DNA from 2 places in the Butyrivibrio sp. XB500-5 genome. Region 2 is predicted to be linked to the other one. Evidence: a T-box and tRNA genes for the amino acid it is inferred to sense, from the RefSeq annotation. Region 2 holds a T-box; the other holds one or more tRNA genes.
The links. A T-box is a leader RNA that pairs with one kind of tRNA and senses whether it is charged. The one in region 2 lies ahead of thrS (threonine--tRNA ligase), so its partner is inferred to be a tRNA-Thr.

Region 1 (7,837 bases), on a different contig from region 2:
TTTATGCTCGGGCCCGAATATATGGCTGATAAACAGACGGGAGCAGTGGCCACAACTATTTTTAATAAAGTTGAATGGCTCGGAAATTATTATACCGCGTACATACCTGTTGCGGTGTCGGGACTTCTAAATGCTGCCGTGCTGTGCGCTTTTATCATGAGAATAAATGTGACAGTCGCATTTGTTGGAATAATTGCAATGGCCGGAATACTTGTCTGTCCCATGTCATTTTATAAAGCTATGAGCAAGAGAGGCAAAAAAGAATGGGATGCCGAAGAGCAATACTATTCGGATTGCCTCGAGGGAATTCAGGGAATTGTCACACTTAAAGCATTCAGGGCCGACGGCAAACAGAAAAACAAAATTCATGCTTCCGGGGAAGTGCTGAGAAAAACTGTTATGGCGCAGCTCAAAGTATCTATGATCGAAAACGGATTGCTTGAACTTTTCGGCAGAATAGGGATTGCACTTTGCCCTGCAGTGGCAGCCTATTTGGCATTTTCCGGAAGACTCGATCCAGATGTTCTCATCTATGTGATGTTCTTTATAGGAGCTTGGTTTGCTCCCATGCTTAATCTTATTCCAGCATGGCACGTGGGATATAAAGGTATTACAGCTTCACAGGGAATAGTGGATCTTATGAATGCCACGGATAACTATATGAGGCGGGGGAAGATAAGCGAGACATGTACAGAGAAAAGCTTTGACGAGGATATACATTTTGAAAACGTAAGTTTTGCTTATAACGAAGAGGATGGAGATGTGCTTAAGAATATCAATCTTACTTTAAAGAGCGGTACGGTTACGGCCTTGGTAGGGCATTCCGGAAGCGGCAAAAGTACAGTGGGGAATATTCTTTCGGGCTTTTATGAGGTGACAAAAGGTAAGCTCAAGATTGGTGATAAAACGATAACGATGGACAATGTAGGAGATCTCCAAAAGCTTGTATCCGTTGTGTGGCAAGAGGGACATTTCTTTTCCGGAAGTGTAAGAGATAATATTTCGGTAGGAAAGCCATCCGCCACGGACGAGGAAATAGTATGGGCAGCCAAACAGGCCAATATTCATGAACTTATAGAATCACTTCCAAAGGGATATGATACGCAACTGGGAGAAGACGGAATGAGATTTTCCGGAGGTGAAAAACAAAGGATAGCTATAGCAAGGGCATTTCTAAGGAACACTCCAATATTGATACTGGATGAAGCAACGTCATCTCTTGACAGAAAAAATGAAAGAGAGATTCAGGAGAGTATAGAAAAGCTCATAAAAGGAAAGACGGTACTTGTGATAGCTCACAGGTTGTCAACGATACAGAATGCGGATTGTATATGCATCCTTTCGGATGGAGAGATTGAGGCGAAAGGAACTCACAGTGAGCTTTCCCAAAACAATCATACATACCAAAAGCTTATGGGTTCGCAGTGGGAAGCAAATTTACAAGGAGGGATCGCATAAGTGGGAAAAGAACATTCACGAATAGAATACGCCGTAAGATTAGGCAGATATATAAAAGGGTATGGTTTTTTTCTGTTCATAGCCATAATGTGTAACCTTATTTTTATTATATTGCCCTTGGGAATATCATTTGTAATGTCTTTGATGATAAGTAAAGTATTCCTACAAGATCTTAATATGATCAAAGGGCTTCTTGCGTTGCTCATCGGATTGATAATTGCGGATGCCGTTTTTTCTTATCTTGATATCTTGGTGTCTCATGACGTCACTTACAGGATACTTACCAAATTAAGAGATTTGACCTATGACAAGATAAGTGAGCTTTCACCGGCAGCCATGATGGGAAAGCAAAGCGGTGATTATATAAGTACGATAATTGAAGATGTTGAGCTTTTGGAATGGTTCTATGCACATGTTATAGCTCAGCTTGTCGTAGCTTTTTGTGTTCCGGTTATCATGCTGCTGTCAATGGGCATGTTTTCGGCATGGATACCTGTTGCGATCATTCCTTTTATAATATCAATGCTTATGATTCCAAAGTTTCAGGCTGCAAAAGCGAATAAGCAGGGGAGCAAAGTAAGGAGTGCGGCCGGAAAGGTCAGTGCCGAGATAGTTGATGGGGTTCAGGGACTTAGAGATATCCTGAGTTTTGGATGGAACGGGCAATATCTAAAAAGATTTAAAGAATGTCAGACAGAATATCAAAATGCATTTCTTACTTATGAGAAAAGAAGTGCATTTGACAGTAGTCTCCTTAATCTTATTGTGGCTATTGCCGGATTTGTAGCTGATATTCTGACGGTGATTCTCGTTAAAAACGGAACGATTCCGGCAAAGTTCATGCTACCCATCTTTTTAATGTCTTCCGGAGTTTTTGTTCCCATCATGGAAGCTATGAATATGAGTAATAATTACGGACTTATATTCGGTGCGGCCAAAAGAGTTGTAGGCCTTCTTGAGACCGAGCCTGCAGTTAAGGATGAAGGAACTCTTACCAAGGAAGAAGCATTTGAAAAGTATGACCTCAACTCCAATAAGCATTATGTCGAGCTTTCTCATGTTGGGTTTGGATATCCCGAGGAAGTATCTGATGATAAGACGGATGTTCTTAAAGACATAAGCTTTTATGTGGACAAAGGAGAAACCGTTGCAATAGTCGGAGCTTCAGGTTGTGGTAAATCTACAATTTCAAAATTGCTTTTGAGATTTTGGGACACAGACAGGGGATCCGTTTTCGTTGCGGGATTCGATATAAAAGATTACAAGCTTTCGGAGCTGCAAAGGATGATCACTTTGGTACCACAGGAAGCTTTTATCTTTGCCGACACCGTTGAGAACAATATAATGATGGCGGCTCCCGGATGTACGAGGGAACAGATGAAGAAGGCTGCGCAGCTTGCTGGAGCAGACAAGTTTATAGAAAAATTGACAGATGGATATCAAACGACTTTGGGGGAACACGGACTTAGGCTTTCCGGAGGAGAAAAGAAAAGAATAGCAATAGCACAAGCAATGCTTAAAGATTCTCCTATTCTTGTTCTTGATGAAGCTTCTGCCAACCTGGATGCGGAGAATGAGAGAATAATAAACATGGGAATAGAGAACCTAAAAAAAGGAAGAGCAACTATAATGATCGCGCACAGAATATCAACCATCAGAAGTGCGGACAGAGTCATGTTTATAAAAGACGGATGTGTGGATGAGGAAGGAAAATTTGATGACCTTATCGCAAACAATGAGGATTTCAGAAAACTGATAGCATCCGAAGAAGCGTCATAAATAGTAACTGAAAAAGATACATAAAGCGAATTGAGAGAATAAGATGAAAAAAAACAGATTTATTATCATAGGCATACTAATGTTGTTTATCATAGTGGTAAGCTTCATTTTTGCCATGAGTGTCGGAACAGCCGGGGTTACCTGGCTTGATACCTATCACATAATCGTTAATAAGCTGTTTGGTCTTTATGAAGGGGCTACAGAGGATGTGATGGTAAAGATAATATGGGATCTGAGGTTCCCCAGAGCTATTCTTGCAGTTGCGGTTGGCGGAGGTCTTGCTGTTGCGGGAGTAGCGATGCAGGCCATAACACAAAATGTGCTTGCGGAGCCTTATATTTTAGGAGTCTCAAGCGGAGCATCCGCGACTGTTACAGGAGTTTATTTTTTTGCCGCATCCCTTGTATATGTGAGTTTTGTTATTCCTATATTTGCTTTTGCGGGAGCAATGCTATCAATGATAATGGTGTATAAGATAGGAATGACGGGACGGAATAATAACAGGCTTGTGCTGGCGGGTATGACGGTCTCTGTTATCTTAAATGCGGTTTCGCAGTTTTTTATTTCAATGATGGACAGCAATTCTGCTATCAGAAGTGTAACCATGTGGATGATGGGAAGCCTTGCGGGTGCACGGTGGAACAATCTGCTTATACCTTGCGTTGGCGTAGTGATCGGTTTTGTTTACCTTTTCTTAAATGCAAGAGCGTATAATGCAATGTCTCTTGGGGACGAGACTGCGATAAGCCTTGGAATAGATGCCAGACAGATAAAAAAGAGAACTATAATCGCTGTTTCTTTTATAACGGGAATAATAGTCTCGGCAGCAGGACTGGTAGGATTTGTTGGTTTTATAATTCCTCATATAGTAAGAAGCATAATCGGGTCTGATCACAGAAAGACGCTTCCCATATGTTTTATAGGGGGAGGTATTTTCCTTCTGTGGATGGACATTCTTGCAAGAACGATCATGGCACCTCAGGAGATGGCAATAGGAATATTTACGGCATTTTGTGGCGGACCGTTTTTTGCATGGCTCCTGTATCGTAAGAACGGAGGAAAGATGTAATATGGGAAAAGATATTAAGATATCCGTGAACAGCCTTGATTACAGCATAGGGAGTCATCCTATCTTAAAAAAAGTGACCTTGTCGGTTCCAAAGGGAAAAATGATAGGAGTGATAGGACCAAACGGAAGCGGTAAAACCACGACTCTAAAGCACATATATAGAGCAATAGATCCCAAAGAGGGAGTTGTGTTTTTGAACGGTAAAGATATTCATTCCTTTTCATACAGAGAAAGTGCAAAAGAAATGACTGTGATGAAGCAGGAACACAATACGGATTTTTCTTACAGCATTTATGAAATGGTAATGATGGGAAGAATACCATATCGGAAGATGTTTGAAGCAGATACCAGAGAAGACAGGGACATTGTTATTCAATCACTTAAATATGTAGGGATGGATAAGATGATCGACAGGTCATATTCGGAGCTATCCGGGGGCGAAAAGCAGAGAGTCATGATCGCAAGATCAATTGCTCAAGACACGGAGATTTTTATACTTGATGAGCCTACCAACCATCTTGATGTTCATTATCAGTGGGCAATAACGGATCTGATAAAAAATATCGGAAAGACAGTCATCGCTGTTTTTCATGAGCTTAATCTGGCGGCGAATTATTGTGATGAATTATATGTTATAGACAAGGGAAGCATAGTTGCCCACGGAGTGCCGGGAGAGATAATAACCAAAGAGCTTCTCGCAAAAGTGTTCAAAATAGATGCCGATGTGATGAAGGATAAGAACGGGGCAATACATATTCTCTATAACAAGGCAATAGGTTGAATTGCTCCACAGCTAACGCTGTTTTCGCAATCCTGCATGGGGTGGGATTTTTGTTTGAGATGTATATACGCTTTAATGATATACGAATTGCTTCGCTGCTAAAGCAGCTCTCGCAATTCTGCAATAATTCGGAATCCGCACTATCGTGCTACTTCCTCATTATTGTTCGGGTCGTAAATTAAAAGCAGTCCACTTTCATGCGAGCATGAAGTGGACTGTTTTAATTACGACACCTATATCATTAAAGCTGCTGACGGGAATCGAACCCGTGACCTCCGCACTACCAATGCGACGCACTACCGACTGTGCTACAACAGCTTGGGACTCATCAGAGCCACGAACATTATTGTAGCAATAGAATATAGGCTTGTCAATTGAAAAATGGGTGGACCGTAAGCTTTGGTCCACCCATCATTTTATACGTCTGTTCCTATTACCGACATGTAGTAGGAGTAAAGATTCTTGTAAGTTGAACGGTTGTAATGAAGCCCGTCAGAAGCGGAAAATCCGTTCTGCTTAAGGAAACTGTAGCCGTCGATCCATTTTATACGAGGATCGAGTTCTCTTTGAAGTCTTGCGTTGAACTTCTCGATCTGTTCGTTGGATACTGTAGAACAATCACCTACGGGAGTTACCGCAGCGTAGTAAACCGTAATACCCTGTGCTTCCCATGCATCGATGTTGCTGTTTACAAGATTGATGTACTTGGAAGCGTTTGCAAGGTCATTTACACCGAAGTTGATGACCATTGTTGTGCCCGCGCCGGCGCTTGCCTGAATCTGAGGCATTGCTGTGTTCTTAAACCAGTAGTAGCCCTCGCCGACCTTGGCTACATAAGCTTTTTCATTGGAACCTACAGCCATCTGAAGCTGTACTGTTCTTGAATCACCCACAAAAAGATATGGGATACCGGGAATATCCTGTGACACGTAATTACTTATTATATATGCAACAGTGCCGTTGTAATCAATCTCATACCAACCGTTGTCGGTTGTTCCGGTAACAGAAACACAATTACCCCAACCGAGTTTACCGATCGGATTGTATTCTGTACCCGCTCCGTCGCGTACGTTGATGGTCTCGGTGACGTACATGGTAACGGGAGTTTCAAATTTAGTGACCGCAAAAGGAGTAGATACTGCATAAGCTGCTGCATCTTCAGGCTGTGGCTGTCCTTCAGGGTTCGTTTCAGGTGCGGCTACCTCTAAGGGAGCCGGTGCAACTTCGGAAGCGGTGTCAGGGTTTTCTTCTGCAATACATACTGTTCCGCTTGCCAGAAATCCTAAAGCGAATATCATGGCAAATGCTGCTACAAAGGGGCTTTTCACTATTAAGTTGTTTGTTTTTTCGATAGTTTTTTTCTTCATAACATTAAATTCCATAATTCCTATGCATTTTACATGATGATCATTTTGATGTCAAATTTGACTGTAAAGTAACAAACTTTTATAATAAATCAGTTGAATAAAAGGTAATCGAATAGGAGATATTATGTGCGGAATTATCGGTTATATTGGTAAGAGAAGTACCAAAGAGATACTTCTTGATTCACTTGAACTTTTGGAATACAGAGGATATGACAGTGCGGGAATAGCTCTTTTCCCCGGTGAGGCTGATGCGCCTTTCGTCAAGAAGGTTGCGGGCCGTGTATCCAAGTTAAGAGAGATTACTGCCGGAGATACAGAAGAGGCATGCGCAGGTATCGGACATACACGTTGGGCTACACACGGCGGTGTCAGTGATGCCAATGCTCACCCTCACAATCAGGGAAGAGTAACTCTCGTACACAACGGAATTATAGAGAACTACAAGGAGCTTATTAAGGAATACAATCTTAAGGATAAGCTCGTTTCAGAGACAGATACAGAGGTAGCTGCTGCGATCATGGATCACTTCTATGACGGAGACGCAGAGAAGGCTATCAGATCAACTATCAGCGTTTTAAAGGGAACATTTGCTTTTGCGGTTCTTTTTGCTGATCAGCCGGGCAAGATCTATGCGGCTCGTAACGTAAGCCCTATCGTTGTTGCCATGACCGAGCACGGCGCTATGCTTGCTTCAGACGTTGCGGCACTCGGCGTTCATGCCAAGGAGTATGCTTTCCTTCCCGAGTATCACATCGCATGCCTTTCATCCAAGGGTATCGTGGTACACGATGAGAAGAAGCACGAGGTACCTCTTCAGCTTATGACTATCGACTGGGATACCAGCCGTGGCGGCAAGGGCGGATATGCTTTTTATATGGAAAAAGAGATCCACGAGCAGCCCGACGCTATCAGAGACACTATCATGCCTCATATAGTAGACGGAAGAACAACATTTACAGCTGAGGGTATTCCTCATTCTCTTTTCAGGGAAAATCAGAATATTATCGTTATCGCCTGCGGAACTGCCATGCATGCGGGACTTATCGGACAGCAGCTTTTCCATACTCTTGCCAACATCCACACCGATGTTGCTGTTGCTTCCGAGTTTACTTATACCAATCCTGTTATCAAGCCCGGAACTCTTGTTATCGCCGTTTCTCAGTCAGGTGAGACAATCGATACTCTCGAGGCTATCAAGTATGCCAAGAAGAGAGGCGCCAAGGTTCTTTCTATAGTTAATGTAAAGGGATCTACAATTGCCGATAACAGTGATTATTGCATTTATACACAGGCAGGTCCTGAGATTGCGGTTGCAAGTACCAAGGCATTTACAAGCCAGATTTCGATATTCTATCTGCTTGCGATTCATACCGCCAGACTTAA
Region 2 (7,837 bases):
TCTGCTGGATACTCATTCATCAGATTGATATCCAACAAAATATCATCATCAACATCTATATATCCCAATTTTCTTGCGATCGCAAAAACGCCCAGCATCAGCTCTCCTTCGAGAACAACCTTCCTTCCGTAGGCCTTACTGAGATTTATGATCTGCTGGATACGATCCATATTGGTCGCAAACGTCACAATGATAAGCCTGTTCTTGCTGTACAGATTATAGAACCTTCCAAGATGCTCGTAAACGCGCAGCTCAGAACTTGAAGTTCCTTCCTGCAACGCATTGGTACTGTCGGAAAGAACCGCAAGCACACCTTTTGATCCAAGCACCGAAAGCCTTGCTATATCTCCCGTCGTTCCAACAACCGGCGACATATCCATCTTAAAATCTCCCGTGTGAATGATCGTTCCGCAAGGAGTGTAGATTGCCAGCATTACAGAATCGGGGATACTGTGATTGGCCCTGATAAATTCTATCTTAAAGTCGCCAACTATTATCGTGTTCCCCTGCTTGACCGCCTTCGTCTTTACATCTTTTACCCCGAAATCTTTGATCCTTTTTTCTACTATACCGATCGTCAAAGGCGTTCCGTAGATAGGTGCCTTTATCTCCGATGAAATATAAGGGATCGCACCTATATGATCTTCATGACCGTGTGTCAGTATTATCCCTTTGAACTTATCAATATTTCTTTTGATGTATGTCACATCCGGTATCATTGCCGTTACTCCGGGCATATTATCCGGCGGAAAAGACATTCCGCAATCAATAACAATAATACTGTCATCAGACTCAACAAGAGTCATGTTCATACCTATTTTGTCAAACCCACCAAGAGGAATTATTTTTATCGAATCATTCATAGCAACTATCCTTATACTTTATTATGCTCACTTATCATTCATCAGTTATTTTTATATAATCTCTTATAATCTTACCATAAAAAGAGGCTGTAAACTCAGATAAACTCTAAACTTACAGCCAATCACATTACTGCCGGCGACCGGGATCGAACTTTTCGGGATTCCACAAAGCCGCAGAGAAAGGGGACTAGCCGACCTCGTCTCTTTTATGGACCACTTTGTGGACCACTTTAATACTATTTAAAAATATTTTCATCTAAAAGGAATTGCTCTATTCCAAGATAGACAATTCCGTTTTCATCCTGCCACGGCTTTAGATAATCCCTTACAACCACAATCTTGCTGAAAGAATCTGGTATACGCTTTAAAGAAGCAATCTCCTGCTCTTTTTTCTCCGAATCCGCTATGGACAATGCCGATTGTACATAGAATCTTTTTTCACCTTTATTAACAACAAAATCCACCTCAAGTTGTTTCCGAACTTTCTTTCCATCAGGATCCTTCGTATTATATTCTACCACTCCGACATCAACATTCATGCCTCTTCGTATCAGGTCATTGTACAGCACGTTTTCCATAATGTGGGTTTCCTCCAGCTGTCTGAATCCCAGCCTTGCATTCCGAAGCCCAAGATCCGTGTAATAATACTTTGCCGGAGTCCCGATATACTTCCTGCCTTTTACGTCATATCTAACTGCCTTTTTAATCAGGAATGATTCTTCAAAATAACCGATATATTTTTCAATCGTTTCAGAGCCAATGGCAATTTGCCTCTCACTCTTAAAAGTATTAGACAATTTAGTCGGATTGGTGAGGGAACCAATTCCCGATGCCAAAATGTCCAACAGAATAGACAGTACTTCCGCATCATTCTTTATTTCATGACGTTCCAAGACATCTTTAATATATGTCCTATCAAAAAGATCTTTCAGATAACGGCTCTTTTCTTCATGTTTTTCAAGCGCAGTTGCAAGAGGCATGCCTCCGTAAGTGTAATAATCCTGCCATGCACCGCGTTTGTCGTCCTCATATTCATTATAGAATTCCGCAAAAGAAAGGGGATACACCCGTATCTCATCACCTCTGTCCCTAAACTGCGTCAGGATATCGGAAGACAGCATTTTGGAATTACTTCCTGTCACATATACATCTGCGTTTTTCATTTGCATAAAGCCCAGAACCACATCAATAAATGTTATCTTGGCATCTGGATTATCTACATAGGGATTTTGTATTTCGGAAACAAACTGAATCTCATCTATTAGGATATAATACTTTTTTCCATCTTCGGTCATACGTTCCCTGACGTATTTATCAAGTTCGATCGGATTACGATACTTTGCATTCTCCAACACATCCAATGCCAAAGCAATGATATGGTCCTCTTGAACTCCTTCACTTATAAGCCAATCGCGGTACAACTGAAAAAGCAGGACAGACTTACCGCTTCTGCGAAGCCCAGTTATTATTTTTATCCGTCCATTGTCCTTCTTAGATATTATCTTGTTCAGATATTGTTCCCTAGGATACATGCGCAATCACCTCATGATTTTTTTGCGGATAACCGCACTTATTTCACATATAGCATATCCCTATCCTCCCGCATTGTCAATTTCATACATGATTTTTTTGCGGATAACCGCATTTTTTTCATGTGCCGATGTGATATATAAAAAAGCATCTTATATCCATTCCTATCTGTTTTCTTCAAGGAGCTTTAATCCCTCATCCAGGTCATACCCAAGTATTTCCTGAATCTTCTGAAAATCATACTTCTTATGCAGATTATCAAGAACGGCTGCCAATTCCTTCTTGCCATGCTTATGAATGAACATTGCCATAGCTTTCACTGCATTTGCATCACTTCCATTTGAATAAAAGCCTATCATACAGCCTGCCAGATTATCACAATCATAACACCCATCAAGGCCTTTTCCCTTACAACACGTAGCGTTGGGGCAAGTTCTGTCAGGGCAGCAGGTCGCGTAGGAACAAGTATTATAGGATGTCCTACAGCCGCCACACCATTCTTTCAAAAAGCAATGATTACAGGAAAGTCCACAGTATGCTATGGGATCTACGCCTTTCCTTGCCTTACGACATAGCTCGTTCTTAATCCGGCACATTGCTTCGACGTGCATGATCCAGTGTCTGGAGAAAGGCATCTGAATCAGTCCTTTAATATCCTTTCCGCACCAATAATCGATCAGCCAGAATGCATCTTCATCCTTACTAACTGTTCTGGTTTCGATAATCCTTTCCCTGTCATCATCAGTAATCTTCCTCTTTAGGTCTTTGTATTGCAGATCTTTAAGCAGCTCATTTGTTGAATCCATCACTGTCCTGCAATAATCATACAAAGCTCTCACATCGAGTTTTGCAGAAAACTCCGCGATTTCCTCTCCTTTCAGCTCATTGCCTGTGGTGATGATAGGACTGTTTATCCTGTGAAGCCAATCATCCGTAAAGAGGATTTGACTGTCCTGCGATATCAGTGTATGTGCCACAATATCCTCAATCCGAAATATATGCCACAGGGAATACCCAAGAGTCTTGCTGTGATACCCCTTCGCTCCTGCAAAAGGCATCAGGTAAAAGGCTTCTTTCGGGTATGTATTAACAATTGATGTTATCTGACCAAAAAGCTCTTCTCTTAGCTCAAGCAGAACTTTAATCCCTTCATCAAAGCTCCCTTTCTTTCCGATCAGAGATTGCATTTTCTTGTTTTTTTCTGACCATTCCTTATTCATATCGATTCACTCCTTCAGCAGTGCGTACATCTACACAGTACCCCTTATGAAACCATCCCACTTATATTATTAAGCCTACCATGTAACACTAAAAAAGTCCTCACCCACACAGATAATATCCCAAATTTCACTGAATCTATATGAAAACGAATCCTTTGTTTTTAATACAAAAAAGAGCTGTAAACCCAGATAATATTTAAGTTTACAGCCATTTTATTACTGCCGGCGACCGGGCTCGAACTTTTAGTGGTCTCGCAAAGCCGCATAGAAAGGAGCTTCGCCGACCCCGCCTTTCTTTTGTACCAAATTTGTACCACTTTCGTATAGCTCAAATCCTCTTGAATACTGAATAAAATGAGAATATGGTTATACCACTTTACATGAGCCCTTCATAATATGATTTTATCATTTCCTGAGATACTGGAACTTTATAGTCCTTAAGCTCAGCGTAGATCAACTCGGTCAGTTTCAATAGATTTGTCAATCTCCCTGAACCAGTGCAACAATCTTATTGCACTCTAGACTGACTTTCACTATGTAATCCAATACATTTTGCCTATCCTGCGGACTAAATATACTATTCATCTTAATCATCTACTCCTTCTTATCAAACCTATGAAATCAGCCAACTCCATCTCACCCATTTCCTGCTTATCTGCTTCAGCGTCACGCTGTCTGATAGATACAAGATGACTAGCCTTTTCTTTTTCCCCGACTATGATCATATAAGGAACCTTCTGCATTCTTGCTTCACGGATCTTAAAGCCAAGCTTTTCATCGCGATTGTCAAGCTCTGCGCGTATCCCTTCCTCATAGAATTTTGCCATGATCTCTTTTGCATAATCGTGGTATTTATCAGATACCGGCAACACTTTAGCCTGTACTGGTGAAAGCCAAACGGGGAACTTTCCTGCATAATGCTCAATCAAAATCCCCATGAAGCGGTCAATCGAGCCAAATACAACTCTGTGAAGCATGATCGGTCTATGTTTCTCGCCGTCTTCACCAATGTAATCAAGGTCAAATCGCTGAGGAAGCTGGAAATCAAGCTGTATTGTTCCGCACTGCCATGTTCTTCCAATGGAATCTTTTACGTGGAAATCAAGCTTAGGGCCATAGAAAGCGCCATCACCTTCATTGATCTTATATGGTTTTCCCACTCCTTCTACTGCCGCCTTAAGAGACTCTGTCGCCAGCTCCCAGTCCTCATCACTTCCTATTGAATTCTCCGGTCTTGTGGATAGCTCTATCTCATAAGGAAATCCAAACTTGGAATAAACCTCATCTATAAGTCTCATAACACCCTGAATCTCAGATAAAACCTGATCTTCACGCATAAAAATATGTGCATCATCCTGTGTAAAGCATCTTGCCCTCATGAGGCCGTGCAGAGTCCCGGACTTTTCTGCTCTGTGGACAATTCCAAGTTCCCCACATCTGATTGGAAACTCCCTGTATGAATGAGGCTTTGATTTATAAACCAGCATGCCTCCAGGACAGTTCATGGGTTTGATGGCATAATCCACATCATCAACGCTTGTCACATACATATTATCTCTGTAATGTTCCCAATGGCCTGACCTTTCCCAAAGTGACTTTGTCAGCATTATTGGTGTGGATATCTCCTGATAGCCTTCACGGACATGGATTTTTCTCCAGTAATCAATCAGCAGATTCTTAAGTATAAGGCCCTTTGGGAAATAGAAAGGAAGTCCAGGGCCTTCATCCATCAATGCGAACAACTCCAGCTCTTTTCCCAGTACTCTGTGATCCCTTGCCTTTGCCTCCTCAAGCTGATGAAGATAATCATCCATCATAGATGCCTTTGGAAAAGAGATTCCGTATATCCTTGTAAGCATCTTATTATGTTCATCCCCACGCCAGTATGCCCCTGCAACTGAGAGGAGCCTGACTGCCTTTATGTGACTTACATTAACGATATGAGGGCCGGCGCAGAACTCCGCATAGTCACCCTGTTTGTAAAAAGATATTACTTCGCCCTCAGGAAGCTCCCTTATCATCTCAAGCTTAAACGGCTCATTTGCATTCTCCATATAGAAAAGAGCGTCTTTCTTAGGCAGCTCATACACCTGAAGTGACAAGGATTCCTTGATGATTCTGCGCATTTCTCTTTCTATTGCGCCAAGGTCTTCTTCGTTAAAAGAAAAGCCAAAATCAAAGTCATAGTAGAATCCATTTTCAATTGCTGGTCCTATAGCACACTTTGCCTGTGGATAAAGCCGCTTAACAGCCTGTGCCAGAACATGGGCACTTGTATGCCAGAAAGCCTCCTTTCCCTCCTTTTCATCAAAAGATACTTCCATTACCTGACCATCTCTTTGTAATACTTTCATAATGTGTTGCTCCTTTCGTAAAAAGAATTATTAGTATCTGCAACAACATAAGAAATAGTGTCAAAAAATAAAAAAGCACCCAAAAGATCCACTGATCTTAAGGGTGCATTATGCACGGTTCCACCTTAACTTTTTACTTCAGATTCTAACAAATCCTATCCTTTGACGCAGGCATACGGCAACGCTTACTGTTGTTCAGCATTGCAGCTCAGGAATGGTTTTCGTCTGTTATCCTCATAAATGACTTCCACCAAGTGTCACTCTCTCTGGATGATTCATCACAAACTACTCTTTCCGTCAACGCTTTTCTTATGTTATTGAAATGATTCTAGCAAAGATCATCTTATAATGTCAACACTCACTTCTAGCATTCTATATATTTAGTCATTCCACGGCTCTTCGAAAATCCGAATCTCTCATAAAAGCCTTCCTTACCCTCTGCAGCAGTAAGACCAACGCTTGTGAAATTCCCCTTTTCAGTGTGTTCTGCTATATATTCCAAAAGCTTATTTACTATGGCAGTTCCAATTCCTTTGCCTTGATACTCCGGAAGTACTACTATCTCCTGAAGATACCAGTACATAACTCCATCGCCAACAAGTCGCCCCATTCCAACTACTTCATCATCTACTAGAGCCACCACATCATAGAGATTATTCTTAAGCGCTCTTTCGACAAATTTTGTCGGTCTTTCTCTAAAACCTGCAGAAATCTTCAACCTAATAAAATCTTCAGCCTTAAGCTTATTTTCTAAGAGCTTATACTCTAACATAATGAAACATCCCCTTTATTCATAATTTCAGAGTTGCAATCAATTCCTCTCCATCCATTTCGCCTGTTTCTTCAAATCCAAAGGATGCATAAAGTTCCTTCGCTACTACATTCTCAGGCTCATAAGACAACCAGCAGTAATCCGCCTTTCCACAGGGAAATGTCCTGATAAATTCAAGCGCAAGCTCGACAGCTTTTCTTCCATATCCTTTATGCTGATACCTCTGATCTATCATCAGCCTCCAAAGGTTGTAATTGCCATTCGCGATATCCGGTGCATCATCCCAGTAATCGTCTTTGTCAAAACCAATCATAAGAAACCCCACAAGCTGCTCATCATCGTATATCCCAAATGGAAAAGCATAACCATTTGCAGTTATAGTCGTATAAGCTTCTATGATACAAACGTCATTACTGGCAACAAACTCTCTTTGATCTTCTTTTACAGAAAGCCTCAGAGCATCCCAGACATTTTTACCATTTATACTCTCGAGTCTTACCAAGATGCCTTACCTCCTTATAAGTCAAAAGAATTACCACATTTTAAAATCTACACAACATCAATGATAACACAAAAAAGCCGTAAGCATAGATAAATTCTACACTTACAGCCTTTTAATTACTGCCGGCGACCGGGATCGAACCGGTACGGGTATTACTACCCACGGGATTTTAAGTCCCGGGCGTCTGCCAGTTCCGCCACGCCGGCATCTTTATCATGTTATGATAAAAAATACGCGATATGCGCTAACATATCGCGGATGGGGCCTACAGGGCTCGAACCTGTGACCCTCTGCTTGTAAGGCAGATGCTCTCCCAGCTGAGCTAAGACCCCTTAAAATTAAACTGGGTAATTAAACAAAAAATGGAGCTTCAGGGACTTGAACCCGGGACCGACCGGTTATGAGCCGGTTGCTCTAACCAACTGAGCTAAAGCTCCTGAAAACTAAAAGTGACTCCGACGAGAATCGAACTCGTGTTACCGCCGTGAAAGGGCGATGTCTTGACCGCTTGACCACGGAGCCTTATTCTTAGACCGCAGTTACAGTCTTCACTTTTTAGCTCCCCCTGTCGGACTCGAACCAACGACACTTCGGTT

Region 1: it encodes a tRNA-Thr, which carries the amino acid that the T-box ahead of thrS (threonine--tRNA ligase) is inferred to sense. The anticodon was not compared.

Annotation. Positions count from the first base shown of each region.
Region 1 is NZ_RAIS01000001.1:900,009-907,845, reverse strand. Features, by position in the region: gene D6856_RS04155 (ABC transporter ATP-binding protein/permease) at 1-1,458, shown strand, start outside; gene D6856_RS04150 (ABC transporter ATP-binding protein) at 1,459-3,237, shown strand; gene D6856_RS04145 (FecCD family ABC transporter permease) at 3,281-4,306, shown strand; gene D6856_RS04140 (ABC transporter ATP-binding protein) at 4,308-5,087, shown strand; tRNA gene D6856_RS04135 (tRNA-Thr) at 5,333-5,405, opposite strand; gene D6856_RS04130 (SGNH/GDSL hydrolase family protein) at 5,504-6,454, opposite strand; gene glmS (glutamine--fructose-6-phosphate transaminase (isomerizing)) at 6,579-7,837, shown strand, end outside.
Region 2 is NZ_RAIS01000003.1:36-7,872, reverse strand. Features, by position in the region: gene D6856_RS06430 (ribonuclease J) at 1-863, opposite strand, end outside; gene D6856_RS06425 (ATP-binding protein) at 1,100-2,395, opposite strand; gene D6856_RS15445 (DUF3795 domain-containing protein) at 2,558-3,613, opposite strand; gene thrS (threonine--tRNA ligase) at 4,204-5,967, opposite strand; T-box leader at 6,064-6,277, opposite strand; gene D6856_RS06410 (GNAT family N-acetyltransferase) at 6,332-6,739, opposite strand; gene D6856_RS06405 (GNAT family N-acetyltransferase) at 6,759-7,241, opposite strand; tRNA gene D6856_RS06400 (tRNA-Leu) at 7,362-7,447, opposite strand; tRNA gene D6856_RS06395 (tRNA-Val) at 7,501-7,573, opposite strand; tRNA gene D6856_RS06390 (tRNA-Ile) at 7,605-7,678, opposite strand; tRNA gene D6856_RS06385 (tRNA-Glu) at 7,692-7,763, opposite strand; tRNA gene D6856_RS06380 (tRNA-Asn) at 7,801-7,837, opposite strand, start outside.